3 regions of the Blastococcus sp. HT6-30 genome follow, and region 3 is predicted to be linked to each of the others. Evidence: riboswitches for the same ligand, from Rfam matches in the RefSeq annotation. Region 3 holds a riboswitch; each other region holds the start of a gene.
What was found. A riboswitch is a leader RNA that binds a small molecule or an ion and turns the genes downstream of it on or off. The one in region 3 is predicted to bind cyclic di-AMP.

Region 1 (5,916 bases), 270 kb from region 3:
GATCCGCTCGAAGACGGCGAGCTGCTGGTCGAAGGCGTCCAACTGGGCCCGCATCGCCGCGATCGAGGTGCGCTGCGCGGTCACCATCTCCATGATCGCGCGCAGCTGGGCGGCCGACATCGCGCCGGGCGGACTGGGCAGGGCCGGCAGCGGGAGCCGGGACGTCGCACTGCCGGCCAGGGTGCGGGCGCGGTCGGTGAAGAACCGCAGCTGGCTCACGAACTCGTCGATCGACCGCCCTACGATCCCGCTCTGCGGGTCGGTGCGGTCGCCGTCGGCCTCGGTCATCGCTCCCCCTCCGGCTGTCCTGCCCCCCCCGACCCTAGGCAGGACGGGCCGACGGTGCCCGGTCAGCCGTCGGCGGGGCGGTTCCGGATCTCCTCCTCCGTCGCCCGGGTAGCGGCTCAGGGTCACCCGACTGCGACACGGCCACCATCTCCCCGGCTCCCGGGGCGGCCCGGGCAACACTCGGGGAGATGCCCACACACCGCACGACGACGTCCCGGGCGGGTTCCGCGCCCATCCGACGGCCGGACCGGGCGCGGTCCCTGCTCCTCGCGGCCGTCGTCGTCGCCGCGCTGACCGGCTACGCCTCCACGCCCGTCCGACCGGCCTCCTTCTCCGGCGGCGGACCCGCGACGGCCACCACCACTCCCCCATCGCCCGAGCAGACGTCGGCGGACGTGTCCGTGGACGCCGTGCTCGCCGGACTGGACCGCCGGGCTCAGGTGTCGCAGCTGTTCGTGGCCGGCGTTCCGCTGGACGGGCTGGGCGCGGGCACGGCCGTCGTCGGCGAGGGGGTCGGCGGGGTCTTCCTGCAGGGCCGGACCACCTTGGCCGCACCGGAGCTCGCCGCCACCACGGCCGCCTGGCAGGAGGCGGCGCCCGGCCCCGACCTCTGGATCGCCGCCGACCAGGAGGGTGGCGCAGTCCAGACCCTCAAAGGCTCCGGGTTCGACGTGCTCCCGCCGGCGGTGGAGCAGGGGGTGCTGGCGGTCGGCGAGCTCGGTGCGCTCGCCGACCGGCTGGGAGCCGCGATGTCCGGTGCCGGCCTGAACCTCAACCTCGCCCCGGTGGCCGACGTCGTTCCCCCGGGCACCGAGGCGGGCAACGCGCCGATCAGCGCGTTCGGCCGGCAGTACGCCGGCGCCGGCCCCGCGGTGGCAGCCGCTGCCGCGACGATGGCCGACGGGCTGGCATCGCACGGCGTCGTCCCGACGTTCAAGCACTTCCCCGGCCTGGGCCGGGTGTCCGAGAACACCGACATCACCAGCGACGTCGTCGACCCGGTGACCGCCGCCGGCGACGAGCAGGTCACCGCCTTCGCCGATGCGCTCGCCCGCACCGCGGCCGACCCGTTCGTGATGACGTCGTCGGCGACCTATCCCCGAATCGACCCGGAGGAGCAGGCCGCGTTCTCCCGCGCCGTGGTCACCGACCTGCTCCGCGACCGGCTGGACTTCGACGGGGTGGTCGTCTCCGACGACCTGGGTGCCGCCGAGGCGGTGGCGGACATCCCGCCGGGCGAGCGCGCCGTCCGCTTCCTCGCGGCCGGGGGCACGCTGGTGCTGACCGTCGACGCCGGTCTGGTGCCGGAGATGGTCGACGCCGCCGTGGCCCGAGCGGAGACCGACCCCGCCTTCGCCGCGACCGTCGACGCCGCCGTCCGCACCGCCCTCACCGCCAAGGCCGAGGCCGGCCTCCTCGGCTGAGCCCGGAAACGACGAGTTCGGCGATCTCCCCCCCATCACGCGCGTGAAGGGGACGAGATCACCGATCTGGTCGGTGGGTGATCGGGGGAGCCAGCTGCGCTCAGTACCAGCCGGTCGCCCGCGAGTGCGACCACGCGCCGCACGGCGAGCCGTAGCGGTTCTCGATGTAGATCAGCCCGGCGTCGATCTGCCGGTAGCCGTCGGAGGTCTTGGCGATGCCCGTCCCGGCCCACGTCGAGTTGAGGAACTGCGGGATGCCGTACGCGGTGCTGGTCGGGTTCTGCGCGTTGGGGTTCCAGCCGCTCTCCTTGCCCCACAGGCTCTCCAGGCAGCTGAACTCGCCGGCGCTGCCGACCTTGCTCATCGCGTACTGCTTGAACGACCCGGCAGGGGCGGCAGGTGCCGCCGGGGCGCTGGTCGCGCGCGCCGGAGCGGGGACGGCTGCCTGGGCGCGGGCGGCCTCGGCACGAGCCGTCTCCGCGCGCGCGGCTTCGGCGCGGGCGGCCTCGGCGCGGGCGGCCTCGGCGCGGGCGGCCTCGGCGCGGGCGGCCTCGGCGCGGGCGGCCTCGGCGCGGGCGGCCTCCTCGGCCGCGATGCGGGCCGCCTCCTCGGCGGCCCGGCGATCGAGCTCGGCCTGCTCCGCGGCGGCCCGGGCCTCGGCGGCCGCAGCCCGCTCGGCGGCGCGCTCGCTGCGGCTCGCCGCCAGCGGGGCGAGGCTGTCGACGGCGGACTGCACCGTGTCGGCGGCGGGCGCCTCGGCGGTGATCCCGAGCTGCTCGGCGACGCTGACCGACGCCAGCTGCGGCTCGTCCTGCGCGGTCGGCTCGTCGGTGACGACGACGTTGGCGATCAGCCCGCCGGCGGCGACGACGGCCAGCAGCAGCGCCGGACGGCGGACCCGGCCGGCGCTACGCCGTCCGCCCTCGGGCCGGAGGGCGCGGGTGATCGAGGTGGCGCGAAGCTTCATGGGGAGGAACTGCTCCAGGGGCGGGGCACAGCGGGGCAGCGGAGGCTGCACGGACTGCTGCGGGGTGGTCGAGTGGCAGCGGCGGTCGGGTGGTGCGCCCGGGCGCTCAGCGCGGGGAAGGCGCGCGCGAGGCCCCGTACCGGCTGCGGTTCCTTACAGGGTGGGCCCGCAGGGTCACCACGCGGCGGCTCTCCGTTTCTTCCGTCGTGCCGCCTACCGGGTCAGCTGACGGATTCGGGCGGGAAGCGGCCCTACCCGCGCCGCCACGTGCTCGGCGCGCGATTCACCCCAGTGCTGCGGTGGGTCCCCGGCTCGCCCGCAACTCGACGGCAGCGGGCGACTCGGCGGCGCCCGGCGGACCTCCCCGGGTGGGGAGAGAACGAACGGCCGGGCGGGGCCCACGGTAACCAGCGTTATCCGTTCGTGACAATCCCCTGCCGGGAAAAGGAACGTGACGCGACCCTCAGGGCAACCGCCAGACGGTGGTCCGGCGCACCGGTGCGGGCCGGCCTGGCGACGGTTCGGTGTCGGGCACGTCGTAGGCGGCCAGGGACTGCAGCCGGTCCTCCGGGAGGTAGACGCGCCCCGGATCGCCGACCAGCACCTCCACGCCGCGGGCACGTGCGGCCTCCAGGAAGGGCAGCACCCGGTCGGTCATCTCTCGGTCGTAGCAGACGTCGCCGGCCAGGATCACCGCCACGTCCGGCGGTTCGGCGCCCAGCACGTCACCCACCGGCGTGATGCCCGGCGTTCCGTTCCGCTCGGCGTTCACGATCACGGCGGTCAGCGCGAAGGGGTCGACGTCGCTGGCGAGCACGGACGTCGCCCCGGCACGGACCGCCGCCACGGCGACCAGCCCGCTGCCGGCGCCGAGATCCAGCACCGCCCGCCCCGCGACCAGGTCGGGGTGGTCGAGCACGTACCGCGCCAGCGCCTGTCCGCCCGGCCAGGCCGCCGCCCAGAACGGCGGATCGGTGGAGGTGCGCCCCTGCTCGGTCTCCATGGCCTCCCACAGGGCGACGACGTCGGCGGCCACCAGCAGCTCCACCTCGGGCACCAGTTCGGGCCGCACCGCGCGGGTGTGGGCGCGGACGAACTCCGGGGGGACGGGACGGTCGGCCGGCACCGGGGCAGTCAACCGCACCGGCGGGACGACGGCGCAATCGAGGTGCCGTCGCTCAGGCCTGGGGCGCCCACGACGGCAGCTTCCCCGGTCGGCCGGAGACCCAGCGCCTCGTCGACGCCCACCATCCGGGCGTTGCTCCCGGAGTTGCAGGTGCTGATCCGGGGACGCCTCGGGGAACGCTCCCGGAGCGCCGCGACCGGTCAGCTCGTCGGCTTCGCCGGTGCCGCCCGACGGGCGATCAGCCGCCAGTAGCTGCCCGGCACGAGCCGCACGAGCACGTCGGGAACCTTCGCGGTCCAGCCGATCAGCAGCCGCGGACGACGACGCTCGATCGCCGCGACGATCTGCGCGGCGGCGTCCTCCGGCGGCATCCGGAGCAGCGTGGCGAACCGCTTGCGCCCCTCCTCGTACTCCGCCACCGACACGCCCGAGCCGGTCCGGGCGCTCTCGGCGATGCGCGTGCGGACGCCGCCGGGGTGCACCACAGTCACGCCGATGCCGTCCTCGGCCAGCTCGTGCCGCAGCGCCTCGGTGAACCCCCGGACGGCGAACTTGCTGGCCGCGTAGGCGGCCTGGCCGGCCGGGGCGACGATGCCGAAGACGCTGGACACGTTCACCACGTGCGCGCCGGGGTGCGTCTTGAGCACCGGCAGCAGGGCGTGGGTGAGCTGGACGACGGCGCGCACGTTGATCGCCATCACCCACTCGAACTCCTCCAGGGTGACCTGGTCGAAGCGCCCGCCGAGCGCGACCCCGGCGTTGTTGACCAGCAGCGTCGTCTCCGGGTGCTCGGCGACGAGCGTCGCCGCCACCCGGGCGGTCGCCTCGTCGTCGGCGAGGTCGGCTACGTGGGTGGCGATCCGCAGCCCCGGGTGGTCGGCACGGATCCGCCCGGCCACCCCCTCGAGCCGCTCGGCATCGCGGTCCAGCAGCACCAGGTGGCTGCCCCGCCCGGCCAGCTGCGCGGCGAGCGCTTCGCCGATGCCGCTCGCCGCGCCGGTGACGACGGCCGTTCCGCCCGCGAACGCGTAGGGACCCATCACGCCATCGTCCGCTCGGCGACGGCGCCGGCCAGCGCTCGCGGCTGGAAGGTCATGCCCTCGTCCTCCAGGGAGCCGCGGCGCATCAGCGCGACGTCGCGCAGGTAGTTCTGGTGCAGCCGCCAGGGCGCGCGGCCGCCCTGCTTGGGCAGGCCGGCGAGACTGCGCTGCACGTACCCGGCCGCAAGGTCCAGGAACGGCGCGTCGGCCCCCTCCGGCGGGGCGACCGGGGTCGCCGACACGTAGCCGTGCGCGTCCATGTGGTCCAGGAGCCGGACGACGTAGCCGTTGACCAGGTCGGCCTTGAGCGTCCAGGAGGCGTTGGTGTAGCCGATGACCATGGCGAAGTTGGGCACGCCGGAGAGCATCATCCCCTTGTAGGAGACCGTCTCGGGCAGCTCGACGGGCTCTCCGTCCACGGCGAGGGTCATGCCGCCGGCCGGGAGCAGGTTCAGCCCGGTCGCGGTGACCACGACGTCGGCGGCGAGGTGCTCTCCCGATTCCAGCTCGATGCCGTCCTCGGTGAAGGTGCGGATCCGGTCGGTGGCGATCGAGGCCCTCCCCTGCCGCAGGGCGCGGAACAGGTCGCCGTCCGGGACGAGGCAGAGCCGCTGGTCCCACGGGTCGTAGGGCGGGTTGAAGTGCGTGCTGACGGCGAACCCGGCCGGCAGCTGCTTCTCGGTGAGCCGGCGGATCAGCTTCCGGACCATCGCCGGGCGACGGCGGCTGAGCTGGTACAGCGCGGTGCTGGTGAGCACGTTCTTCCAGCGGACGATCGGGTAGGCGGCCCGGGCCGGCAGCTTGGCGCGCAGCCACTGGGCCAGTGGATCCCGGCTCGGCAGCGACATGACGTAGCTCGGCGTGCGCTGCAGCATCGTCACGTGCTCGGCCTGCTCGGCGAGGTTCGGCACGAGGGTGACGGCGGTGGCGCCGCTGCCGATGACCACGACCTTCTTGCCGGTGATGTCGAGGTCCTCGGGCCAGTGCTGCGGGTGCACCAGCTCTCCGCGGAATCGCTCCTCGCCCTCGAAGCGGGGGCGGAAGCCCTCGTCGTAGCGGTAGTAGCCGGAG
Region 2 (5,916 bases), 380 kb from region 3:
GCCGAGCTCGACGAGCGCCGCGCCACCGGGAAGGTGCTGCTCCGGGTCCGCGGCTGACCGACCCGGGGGGCAGGCCCCAGGTCAGACCCGGGGGTCGGCCGTGCCGTCCTCCGGATCACCCGCGTCGCCGTCATCCTCGCCCTCCGGGGTGGTCGGGGTCTCCGTCGTCCCGGTGGTGGACGGGGTCTCCGTCGTCCCGGTGGCCGGAGTCTCCGTCGTCCCGGTGGTGGACGGGGTCTCCGGCTCGGCGACGGGGGTGGTCGGCTCCTCCCCCTCGTCGGCGGGAGTGGTCGGCGTCCCGGTCCCCTCGTCGGCCGGGGTGGTCGGTGTGCCGGTGCCCGGATCGGTGGGATCGCCGGCCGGGCTGCTGGGCGCGGACGTCCCGGGCGCCGACTCGTCGACGGCCGGCGGCTCCGTCGTCGTGGCCGCCGGCTCGGGCCGGAGTTCGGGCCGGGGGGCCGGCGCGGGCGCCGGGGCCGGCGCGGGCGCCGGGGCCGGCGCGGGCGCAGGAGCGGGCGCCGGGGCCGGCGCGGGCGCGGGCGCAGGGGCGGGCGCGGGCGCAGGGGCGGGCGCCGGGGCGGGCGCAGGGGCCGGGGCGGGCGCGGGCGCCGTGGCGCCGCCGCCGTCGGTCGACGACGACGTGTCCGGCGCGGCGGGTGGTGCCGCGACGCGGACGAGGACCTCGTCCCCGGGCTCGGGTCGCGCATCGGCGGCCTCGACTCCGGTCACGGTCCCCGCGACACCGCCCGGGGTCGGGTCCTCCTGCAGCCGCACGGTCAGGCCGAGCGCGCTGAGTTCGGCGACGACCTCCTCGACCGGCCGCCCGACGTAGTCCGCGGCCACCAGGTCCACCTCGGCGACCGGCTGCGACTCGACGGCCCCGGCCGCACCGCCGGGATCGGAGGCCGACGCGGCGAGCAGGGCGGCCACGCCTCCGCCGAGCAGGAGGAAGGCGAGGACCGGGAGGAGGACCAGGAGGAGCGGCCGGCGCCCCGCGGGTCGCTCTGCCGGCGTCTCCCGGCGGGGGCCGGCCTCCCCGACCGAACCGGTCCCCCGGTGCGCGCCCGTGCCGCCCCCGGAGCCGGTCGCGCGGGCGGCCGCCACGACGGCCACCGGCCGGGTGAGGGACGCGGTGTCCGGCGGGCCGTGCATCGTCTCCTCGACCGCGTGCAGGAAGGCGTTCCCGTCGGGCAGGCGGTCGTCGGGGTCCTTGACCAGCGCGGCGTCGATGAGGGCGCGGACGTCCCGCGGCAGCTCGGCGGGCAGGGGCTCGGGGTGCTCCTGCACCTGCTTGAGCGCGACGGTCACCGGGTTGTCGCCGTCGAAGGCGGCGTGCCCGGCGAGGGTCTCGTAGCCGACCAGCCCCAGGGCGTAGACGTCGCTCGCCGGGCCGACGTGCTCGCCCCTGGCCTGCTCGGGGGACATGTACTGCGCCGTGCCGATCACCTGGCCGGTCTGCGTCAGCGGCACGCTGCCCGCCGACCAGGAGATGCCGAAGTCGGTGAGCTTCACGGTGCCGTCGTGGGTCAGCAGGATGTTGGCCGGCTTGACGTCGCGGTGCACCACACCGGCCCGGTGGGCGGCGGCGAGCGCGGCCGCGGCCTGCTGCAGGACCGAGAGGGCGGCGCCGGTGCCGAGCGACCCGTCCTCGGCCAGCAGCGCCGACAGCGGCGGCCCGTCGACCAGCTCCATGACGAGGTAGGCGAGGTGCTCGCCGGTGCCCTCCGCCGTCGACTCACCGTAGTCGAGGACTGCGGCGATGTTGGGGTGGCTGAGGCTGGCGGCGTTCCGGGCCTCCGTGCGGAACCGCGCCACGAACACCGGGTTGTCGGCGTACTCGCTGCGCAGCACCTTGACGGCCACCCAACGGTCGAGCAGCACGTCGCGGGCCCGCCACACCTGACCCATCCCGCCGACGGCGATCAGGTCGCGCAGCTCGTACCGGTCGCCGAGGATCTGCCGGCTGGTCTCGGCCGTGGTCACTCCCGATTCCCTCGTGCTGGTCCCCGCGAGGCCGTCCTCGCCCGTCGCCCGTGCCCTTGTGGGTGCCCGTCCCGGCCGCAGCCGAACCCCGTCGGCCCCGAGGAGGTCAGACCGGGGCGGTGCACCCGCTCCCCTCCCGTCCGTCCGCGCTGGTGCATCGCGTGGTCCGGCTGCTCGACACCGTTGGCGGCCGGGTGCTGTGCCTGGCCGGGGAGGTCGACGACGCCGTCGTCGACACCTTCCTGCAGCACTACGGCGGCGAGCCGGTGCGCGTCGACGCCGGCTCGGTGACCGGGCTCTCCGCCGCCGGCCGGCAGCTGCTGCTCGACCACCTCGACGCCGCCGCGCGGATCGGTCGGCAGCTGCCGCTGCTCCGTTCGGCGGCGCTGGCACGGGCCCTGGTCGGCACCGGGTCCGTCCCCGCCGAACCGGGCTGACCGACGGGCGGAGCCGGTCGGCACGCCCCGACGCATGAGCACGTCGATCGCCCACGGCTCCATCCGCTCGGAGAGAGATCAGCACGTCCGTGTGGGCCCTGGGTACCGATCGCCCTGGCCATGCGGATGCTGCCGCTGTCGGTCGTCCGGAAGCTGACGCTACGTCGTCCGGGGGTCGAGCGGCCCCGGGCCCGGGCGGGCCCGGGGCGTCGGCGCTCAGCCCCGGTAGTTCACGTGCGGGTGGTCCATGTGGTTGGCCGTGGGGCTGCCCCGGTTCCCCATGGGCTGCCAGGAGCCGTTCGCGGACGACAGCATGCGCTGCTGCCAGATGATGTAGTCCACCCCGAGCTCGGCCCAGTGTGCGCGGTGGTACGCGACGATGGCGTCCCCGAGCGCCGCGTTGGACATGACCATGTAGTCCAGCGCCAGCCCGGACGGGTGACCACCCGGATCGGCCGCGCTGGCGCGCGTGCCGCCGATCGTGATGCTCGCCGCACCCGGCACGTTGCTGACCACGGCGTCGGCCGCGGCCTGGGCCTGCGGCCTGACGGCTCCGGCGCTGTTGCTGATCCGCGCGACCGCCGACGCGGCCACCGAGGCGGCCGGCGAGCTGGACACCGGCGCCTGCCGGCTCCGGCTCGCGGCCGCCGGTGCCGCTGCAGCCGGTGCCGGGGCAGCCGGTGCCGCGGCAGCCGGTGCCGCTGCCTCCGCGGCCACGGCGGCCTCCGCCTCGGCCTTGGCCTTGGCCTCCGCCTCGGCACGGGCTGCGGCCTCCGCCTCGGCCTTCTGCCGGTCGAGCTCCGCCTGGTCGGCAGCGGCCTGGGCCTGCTGCGCCGCGACCTGCTCGGCGTCGCGGGTGCTGCGGCTGGCGGTGAGGTCCTGCAGCGGGGCCAGGTCCTCGGTCACGTCGATCGGGCCGGACTGGGCGGTGAGCCCGAGCTCCTGGGCGACGCTGACCGACTGGGGCGCATCGGCCTCGGCCTGCGCCGCCGGCTCAGCGCCGACGAGGACGTTGACGAGGAGCGCGCCGGCGGCGGCGGCACCCAGGTACAGGGCGGGACGGCGGACGTGCGCCGGCGGGCAGCGGCGGCCGGAGGTGGTGGTGCGGACATTCATGGGTACGGGAGCTCCGAGGGTGTCGCGCGGCCGGCCGGAGGGCGGGCCGCGGCGGGGTGCGGGCAGCAGGGCGCCGGCGCCGGGACGACTGCCTGGGCCACCGGGAGACGGCGGGGAGCCGGTCGAGCGGGAAGTGCTCGGTGGTGGGCGACAGCCGGCGGGGCGCCGTGCGTGGGCGCGGTCAGTTCCGCGGGCGCACCCGGATGCGGCGGTGCCGGGTGGTGCAGGGACGTGCGGCGGTGCAAGGGCGCGCCATGCGGCGGCTCTCCGTTTCTTCCGTTGCCGCCTACCGGGTTAGCTGACGGATTCGGGCGGGAAGTAGCCCTACCCGCGCCGCCGACGTGCTCGGCGCAGGATTCACCCCAGTGCTGCGGTGGGTCCCCGGCTCACCCGCAGCGCGATCGCAGTGGGTGACTCGGCGGCGCCGATCGGACTCCCCGGACGGGGACGTGTCGACCGATCGGACCTGGCCACGGTAACCGCCGTTATGCAGATGTGACAATCGAGAGCCGGTTATTTCCACGGCGTGACGTGTGTCGCCTGCCCCTCACCGCCCCCCCGGCGGTGTAGGGCGGACCCCGGCTCAGCCGGCGTCGGCCCACGACCGGACGACGGCGACGTCGAGCGGGAAGTCCACCGGGAACGCGCCGAACAGCAGGCGCCCGGCGGTGGACGCGGCGGCCCGCACCACCTCCACCACGTCGTCGGCCAGGTGTTCCGGAGCGTGCACGACGACCTCGTCGTGCAGGAAGAAGGCCAGGTGCGGCCGCTCGGCCGGCGACCCGGCCCCGCCCAGCCGCCACAACCGGTTGCGCAGGTCGGCCATCCAGCACAGCGCCCACTCCGCGCCGGTGCCCTGGACGACGAAGTTGCGGGTGAACCGGCCCCACGCACGGCGGGCGCGGTCGCGGTCCCCCCGCGAGCCGGCCTGCTCCGCGGGCTCCCCGAGCTCGACCGCCCGCTGCGCCCACGCCCCGGTCGGCGACGGCGCCCCCCGGCCCAGCAGGGTGTGCACCACCTCGCCGCGCTCCCCCGCCCGGGCCGCCTCCTCGACCAGGCCGATGGCACGCGGGTAGCGGCGGGTGAGCCGGGGCATCATGCGGCCGCTCTCCCCGCGGGTCCCGCCGTACATGGCGCCGAGGATGCCCAGCTTGGCCTCTGCCCGGGACGCCACCGCCCCACCGGCGACCATGCCCTCGTAGAGGTCCGAGGCGCGCGCCGCCTCGGCCATTGCGGTGTCGGCGCTCATCCCTGCGAGCACCCGCGGTTCCAGCTGGGCTACGTCGGCGACGACGAACCGCCAGCCGTCGTCCGCGACCGCCGCGGGTCGGATGAGCGTGGGCACCGAGAGCGCGCCGCCGCCGGTGGAGGCCCACCGCCCCGTGACGACCCCGCCGGGGAGGAAGGAGGAGCGGAACCGCCCCTCCTGCACCCAGGTCTCCAGCCAGCTCCAGCCGTTGGCCGTGAGCAGCCGCATCAACTTCTTGTACTCGAGAAGCGCGGGGATCACGGGGTGGTCCAGCTGCGCGAGGCTCCACGAACGGGTGTCGGCCACCGGGAGACCGGCCTGCTGGAGCGCTCGCAGCAGCTCGGCCGGCGAGTCGGGGTTGAGCAACGGTGCGCCCAGCGCCGCGCGGATCTCGCCGAGCAGCCGCTCGAGCACCGCCGGCCTCCCGCCGGCCACCGGGCGGGGGCCGAGCAGCGCGGTCAGCAGGCGCTCGTGCACGTCGGCCCGCCAGGGCAGGCCGGTGTACGTCATCTCGGCGGCCACCAGAGCGCCGGCGGACTCCGCCGCGAGCAGCAGGGCGAGCCGGTCGCGCCGCGGCGAGGCGGCCAGGGCCGCCTGCTGGCGCCGGTGCTCGGCCGCCGGGTCGAGCAGGTCAGCCGGATCAGCGGGCGGGAAGAGCGCGGGGTCGGCCGCCGCGACCGGCTGCAGCGCGTCCCAGCCGGCGGTGTCCCCACCGACGAGGAGCGCCTGGTCGGCGAACGGTGACCGCCGCAGCAGGACGTGGCTCAGCCGCAGGTCGGTGCAGCGCTCCACGCGCGCCCCGGCCGCCAGCAGGGCCGGGTACCAGCGGGTCGTGTCGTCCCAGACCCAGCGGACGGGCGCCGGTGCGGCCTCCCGCTCGGCGACGACGGCGGGCAGCTCCTCGACCGGGATGCGGGTGGCCGCCGCCGACCCGTCGTCGCTGTGCTCCGTGATGTCCACCGCGGACCCGCGGCGCCGGAGCAGGACCCGCTGCACCCCCGCAGTGTCGCCGACGGCACCGAGGGATCCGCGGGCCGGTCCCTAGCCGAGCAACCGGCGCAGACAGCGGGCCGGCGCGGTGAGCACCGTGCGGGCGACGTGCACCCCCAGCCGCAAGAGATCGGCGTAGTC
Region 3 (5,916 bases):
TCTCGTAGGCGGCGGCGACGGCGGCGTCGAAGGCGGCGGTCCGCGCGGCGTCGTCCTCGATGGCGGCCAGCTCCCGGCGCATGCCCAGACGCACCGCGCCCTCCAGGCCCATCGGACCGAACTCGCTGGTCGGCCAGCCTACGGCGAACCGCGGCACCTTGAGGCTCCCCCCGGCCATGGCCTGCGCGCCGAGGCCGTAGGCCTTGCGGACCACCACCGTGCCGATGGGCACCGAGAGGTTCGCGCCGATGACGAACAGCCGGGAGAAGTGCCGGACGGTGGCCGTCTTCTCCGACTCCGGGCCGACCATGAACCCCGGGGTGTCGCAGAGGAACACGACCGGCAGGCCGTGGGCGTCGCACAGCTGCAGGAACCGGGCGGCCTTGTCGGCGGCGTCGGAGTCGATGGCCCCGCCGAGGTGGGTGGGGACGTTGGCGACGACGCCGAGCGGCGCGCCCTCCACCCGCGCGAGCGCGGTGATCATGCCGGCGCCCCAGCCGTCGCGGAGCTCGAGCACCGAGGACTCGTCGGCCAGCGCGTGCAGCACGGCGTGCATGTCGTAGACCCGCTTGCGGTTCTCCGGCACCAGGTGGCGGAGGGCACGCTGGTCGGGCGCGGTCCAGTCGGCGACCGGCCCCTGGAAGTAGGAGAGGTACTGCCGCGCCGCGGCGACGGCGGCGGCGTCGTCGGCGACCCGGACGTCGACCACCCCGTTGGCGTGCTGGACGTCGATCGGGCCGATCTCCTCCGGCGTGACGACGCCGAGCCCACCGCCCTCGATCATCGCCGGGCCGCCCATGCCGATGTTCGCGTCCTCGGTGGCGATGACGACGTCGCAGGTGCCGAGCAGCGCCGCGTTGCCGGCGAAGCAGCGGCCGCTGGCGATGCCCACGGTCGGCACCAGCCCCGAGAGCTTGCCGAACAGGGTGAAGGCCATCGTGTCGAGCGCGGAGACGTGCGTGGAGTCGACGTCGCCGGGCCGCCCTCCCCCGCCCTCGGCGAAGAGCACGACGGGCAGCCGGCGCTTCTCGGCGAGCTCGAACAGCCGGTCCTTCTTGAGGTGCCCGCGCATGCCCTGGGTGCCGGCGAGCACGGTGTAGTCGTACGAGACGACGACCGCCGCACTTCTCTCCCGGCCCACCAGGTCGCCGTTGACGTCGGCCAGCCCGCCGACGACGCCGTCGGCGGGGGTGCGCTCCTGCAGCTCCGCCCGGCTGCGGCGGCGCTCCTGGGCGGCGAAGACCAGCGGTCCGTACTCGAGAAAGCTGCCCGGGTCGACGAGGTCGGCGAGGTTCTCCCGCGCGGTGCGCCGGCCCTGGGCGTGCCGCTTGGCCACGGCCTCCGCCCGGTGCGCGTCGAGGCCGGCCTCGTGGCGGCGGCGGACCTCGGCGAGGTCGGGGCGGTCGGCGTCGAGGTCCATCTCCTCGCGCTGCGCGTCCCCGCCGGACGCGGCGTGCTCGACCTCGGCGAGCAGCTCACCCTGGCGGACGGTCTCGCCGATCCGCACCGCGATCCGCCGGACGGTGCCACCGGCCGGCGGCGCGACGACGTGTTCCATCTTCATCGCCTCGAGGACGACGACCGCTCCTCCGGGCTCGACGGTCGTGCCCGGCCCGGCCTCGATCGCGACGACGGTGCCGGGCACGGGCGCCCGGAGCCCGTCGCCGGTCTCCCCGGCTTCCGCCGCGACGGCCGGCGCGAGGTCGGCGAGGTGGTCGTCGACGAAGGTGGTGGTCGCCTCGGTGATCTCCGGATGCGCCAGCAGGGCCCGGAGGACGCCGGTGTTCGTGGCGACGCCGCGGACGTCGACCTCGGCCAGCGCCCGGTGCAGGTGCGCCAGCGCCTCGGGGAGACCGCCCTGCCGCTCGTGCACCACCACCTTGGCGAGCAGGGAGTCGTAGCGGGGGCTGACCTCGGTGCCCGGCCGGGCCGCGGTGTCGACGCGCACGCCGGGGCCACCGGGCAGGGCCAGCGACGCGATCGCGCCCGCGGAGGGGACGACGACGCCGTCGGCGGTGAGCGTCTCGGCGTTGACCCGGGCCTGGACGGCGCACCCGACGGCGCGGGGCGGGCCGTCGGCCAGCCCGAGGTCGGCGAGCGTGGCGCCGGCGGCGACGCGCAGCTGCAGCCGCACGAGGTCCAGGCCGAGGGTCTCGTCGGTGACCGGGTGCTCGACCTGCAGCCGTGGGTTGCACTCGAGGAAGACGAACCGCTCGGGGTCGCCGGCCGGCACGAGGAACTCGACGGTGGCCAGCCCCCGGAGGCCGACCTGCCGGGCGAGCGCCGCCGCGGCGTCGTGCAGCCGCCTCCGGACCGCACCCGGCAGGTTCGGCGCGGGCGCGATCTCGACGACCTTCTGCCGGCGGCGCTGCAGGGAGCAGTCGCGGTCGCCCAGGACGACGACGTCGGCGACGGCGTCCCCGAGCACCTGCACCTCGACGTGCCGGGCGTCCTCGACCAGCTCCTCGGCCAGGAGCGCGTCGCTGCCGAAGGCGACCCGGGCCTCGCCGGAGACCGAGGCGACGGCGGCGGCGACGTCGTCGCCCCGGCGGAGGACGCGGGTGGCCCGTCCGCCGCCGCCGAACCGCGCCTTCAGCATCACCGCGCCGCTGGCCGCCACCAGCTCGGCCACCTGCTCCGCCGTGACGGCGTCGGCGGTGCCGCGCGGAACGGGAGCGCCGGCGGCCGTGGCGGCCGCCCGGGCGCGCACCTTGTCGCCGAGGACCTCCAGCACCGCGGCGCCCGGGCCGACGACGGTCAGCGGTCCGCCGCCGTCCTCGCAGGCCCGCGGCAGCGCCGGGTCCTCGGACAGGAAGCCGTAGCCGGGGTGGATGAGGTCGCAGCCGGTGGCGCGCGCGGCCCGGACGACCGCCGCGGCGTCGAGGTGCGCGGCCGGGCCGCTGCCGGGGAGGAGGTGCGCCTCGTCGGCCGCGGTGAGGTGCGCGGCGTCGGGTTCGTCGGCGGGCGCGACGGCGACCGACGTCATCCCCTCGGCCGCCGCCGCACGGGCGATCCGGACGGCGATCTCACCACGGTTGGCGATCAGCAGGCGGGCCACCCGGCGATGCTCGCACGGACCTCCGACGCGCTGTGGCGCCGGTCACCGCCCCGCCCGGGACGCTGCGCACGCGATCGTGGACGGCCAGTCGGGGCATGCTGACCATCGAAAAGTAAGCGCGCGATCGCTCTCCGTGCTGTCGGATGGACACGAGTCGCGACCGCCGTCGGGATCGGCGGAGGTCCGCTCGGCGAGTCGCGCTCCCGGCGGGGCCGGATGGCCCGCCACGGGAGGGCCCGGAGAGCCGCGTCCGGCCGCTTTGTGACCTTTCCGTGACCGACCTAGCGTCGTCGCGGTCCGCCCGGGGCCCCGTCGTCACCACACCCGGTGACACCCGCGCGGACACCGCCGAACCGGACGTCGGATCGCACCGCCGCCCGGACCGGGGACCCACCGCAGCACTGGGGTGAAGCGCGACCGGCCACGACCGGGAGCGCCGGGCGAGTTCCCCGCCCGAACCCGTCAGCTAACCCGGTAGGCGGTTGTCGGAGAACAGGAGAACCCGTCGTCCATGACGACCACCCGCACGTCCTCGACCACCCGCCGCTCCCTCCGCGGGGCGGCGCTCGCTCTCGTCACCGGCGCGGGGATCGCCCTCACCCCGCTGACCGCCTCGGCCTCAGCTCCCGCTCCCGCTCCCGCTCCGGTCGCGGCGACTCCGGTGGCCCTCGCCTCCGCCCCGGTGGCGGCGCCGGACCATGCCGCCCAGGTCGCGGTCGACACCGCGCTCGCCCAGGTGGGCAAGCCCTACGTCTGGGGCGGCACGGGCCCCGGCGGCTACGACTGCTCCGGCCTGACCTGGTCGGCCTACCAGGCCGCCGGCGTCGAGATCCCGCGGACCTCGCGGGCGCAGTCGACCGCGGGCGTTCCCGTGAGCCGCGCCGCCCTGCAGCCCGGTGACCTGATCTTCTTCTACGACCCGGTGGGCCACGTCGGCATGTACATCGGCGACGGGCTGATGGTGCACTCCTCGACCTTCGGCCAGCCGGTCGCGGTCGTGCCGGTCGACTCGATGTGGGGCTACAACACCGCCCGCCGGGTCGCCTGATCGGGACGCGCTCCGCGTCGATGCCCCCGGCTGCTCCCGCGGCCGGGGGCATCGCCGTCCGGGCGTCCTGACACCCCTCCGGGTTACCGTCCGTGCCCGACGACCGCCTGTGCAGGGAGAGCCGTGACCGACCACCTCCAGTCCCCTCCTCCGCACGGGTTCCTGCGGCCGGGCCTGTGGCTGGACCGGTTCGACTTCGCCAGCGGAATGCTGGTGCAGGCGCAGTGGGACGGCGGCATGCCCTACCAGCGGAGCGGCGAGGTGACCGGCGCCGTGGCGGACCCGCTGCCGCTGCTCCCCGACGGCGCGGTGCTGCGCCTGGACCGCAAGGACGGCAGCTCCCGCACGGTCGTCGCCGCCCTGCCGGGGCTGCTGGCGCGGCTGGAGGTGGCGAACCGGATGACGACGGTCGACGTCGTCGGTGCCGACCTGGCCGCCGTCGAGGCGCTGGTGGCGCAGGTCGTCACCGGCGCCGAGCAGGTCACGGCCGCACCGGAGGGCGAGGTGCAGATGGCTTTCTGGTCGGGCGGCTCGAACGGCGGGCTGGAGTCCTCGCGCCGGGTGACCGCACCCAGCTGGGCCGAGGCTGCGGTCAACTACCCGGAGCGGACGCGGCGGTCGCTGGCAGCCCTCATGACGGCCACCGACATGTCGGGGCGGGCCGGGCGCCTGGTGCTGTGGCACGGCGTCCCCGGAACGGGGAAGACGACGGCCGTGCGGGCCCTCGGCCGGGAGTGGTCGGACTGGTGCCGGGTGCACTACGTGATGGACCCCGAGCGGCTCTTCGCCGAGCCGCAGTACCTGCTGCAGGTGGCGGGGGTCGACGAGGACGAGGACGACGACGGCCGGTGGCGGCTGGTGGTGGCGGAGGACTGCGACGAGTACCTGCGCTCGGACGCCAAGGTGCGGGCCGGCGCATCGCTGGGCCGGCTGCTGAACCTCTGCGACGGCATCCTCGGCCACGGACTCCGGGTGCTGGTCCTGCTGACCACCAACGAGGACGTCGGCCGCCTGCACCCGGCGATCACCCGCCCCGGCCGGTGCCTGAGCCAGGTGGAGTTCGAGCTGCTGTCGCCGGACGAGGCGCAGGCGTGGCTGGGCGACGGCGCTCCCGCTCCCGAGCGCCCGATGACGCTGGCGGAGCTGTACGCCCGGCGCGAGGAGCGCGTGCACCCGACCGAGGCGCGGGCGGCGGAACCCGGCGGCTATCTCTGAGGGCGGCCGTCACACGGAGCGGAGGGTGGCCCGCTTGAGCCGCACGATCAGCCGCATCCCGCCCGACCGGGCCAGCTCCTGCTGCCGTGCGCGCAACTGATCGCCGAGCTCCTCGAGGCGCTCCTCTCCCAGGGCGTGCGACTGGGGGAACATCCGCTGCTCCTCCTCCATCGTGTGATGGCGCACCGTCTTCTCCAGCATGCGCACCTCGCCGGCGAACTCCGGATCGGTGACGTCCGTGCGCATGACGGTCGCGACCTGGTCGTCGATCTGCCGGTGCTCGGCGTGCGCGAGCGCCAGCAGCGGGGAGACGTCGGGTACGGCGGGGTAGAACAGCTCGTCCTCGATCTGGGCGTGGATCTCGATCTCGCGGAGGAACCGGTTCCGGAGCTCCTCCCGCCGGTCGGCCTGCGCCTCGGTGGTCTCCGCCAGCTCGCGGAGCAGCCCGCGCAGCACGTCGTGGTGTGCGATCAGCACCTCGTCGGCCTTCATCGGGACGCCTCCTCCTCCGTGGTGATCGCCGTCGGGCTGCGCCACCGGGCCCGCCGCCGCACCTCCACCGCGCCGTCGCTGATGCGGGTGTCGTAGCAGGGCA

Region 1: linked by a shared signal. The riboswitch ahead of ABC795_RS10390 (transglycosylase SLT domain-containing protein) and the one ahead of ABC795_RS11645 (NlpC/P60 family protein) in region 3 are both predicted to bind cyclic di-AMP.
Region 2: linked by a shared signal. The riboswitch ahead of ABC795_RS09815 (hypothetical protein) and the one ahead of ABC795_RS11645 (NlpC/P60 family protein) in region 3 are both predicted to bind cyclic di-AMP.

The regions. Positions count from the first base shown of each region.
Region 1 is NZ_CP155792.1:2,144,993-2,150,908, forward strand. It holds gene ABC795_RS10380 (hypothetical protein) at 1-288, opposite strand, end outside; gene ABC795_RS10385 (glycoside hydrolase family 3 N-terminal domain-containing protein) at 477-1,712, shown strand; gene ABC795_RS10390 (transglycosylase SLT domain-containing protein) at 1,813-2,679, opposite strand; cyclic di-AMP (ydaO/yuaA leader) riboswitch at 2,874-3,018, opposite strand; gene ABC795_RS10395 (50S ribosomal protein L11 methyltransferase) at 3,143-3,805, opposite strand; gene ABC795_RS10400 (SDR family NAD(P)-dependent oxidoreductase) at 4,006-4,845, opposite strand; gene ABC795_RS10405 (NAD(P)/FAD-dependent oxidoreductase) at 4,845-5,916, opposite strand, start outside.
Region 2 is NZ_CP155792.1:2,028,214-2,034,129, forward strand. It holds gene ABC795_RS09800 (NADPH:quinone oxidoreductase family protein) at 1-57, shown strand, start outside; gene ABC795_RS09805 (protein kinase) at 82-1,983, opposite strand; gene ABC795_RS09810 (hypothetical protein) at 2,145-2,420, shown strand; gene ABC795_RS09815 (hypothetical protein) at 2,637-3,536, opposite strand; cyclic di-AMP (ydaO/yuaA leader) riboswitch at 3,805-3,967, opposite strand; gene ABC795_RS09820 (bifunctional 3'-5' exonuclease/DNA polymerase) at 4,120-5,781, opposite strand; gene ABC795_RS09825 (DNA-directed RNA polymerase subunit alpha C-terminal domain-containing protein) at 5,827-5,916, opposite strand, start outside.
Region 3 is NZ_CP155792.1:2,410,348-2,416,263, forward strand. It holds gene ABC795_RS11640 (carboxyl transferase domain-containing protein) at 1-3,058, opposite strand, end outside; cyclic di-AMP (ydaO/yuaA leader) riboswitch at 3,395-3,554, shown strand; gene ABC795_RS11645 (NlpC/P60 family protein) at 3,570-4,106, shown strand; gene ABC795_RS11650 (DUF5925 domain-containing protein) at 4,230-5,321, shown strand; gene ABC795_RS11655 (hemerythrin domain-containing protein) at 5,331-5,813, opposite strand; gene ABC795_RS11660 (Rieske 2Fe-2S domain-containing protein) at 5,810-5,916, opposite strand, start outside.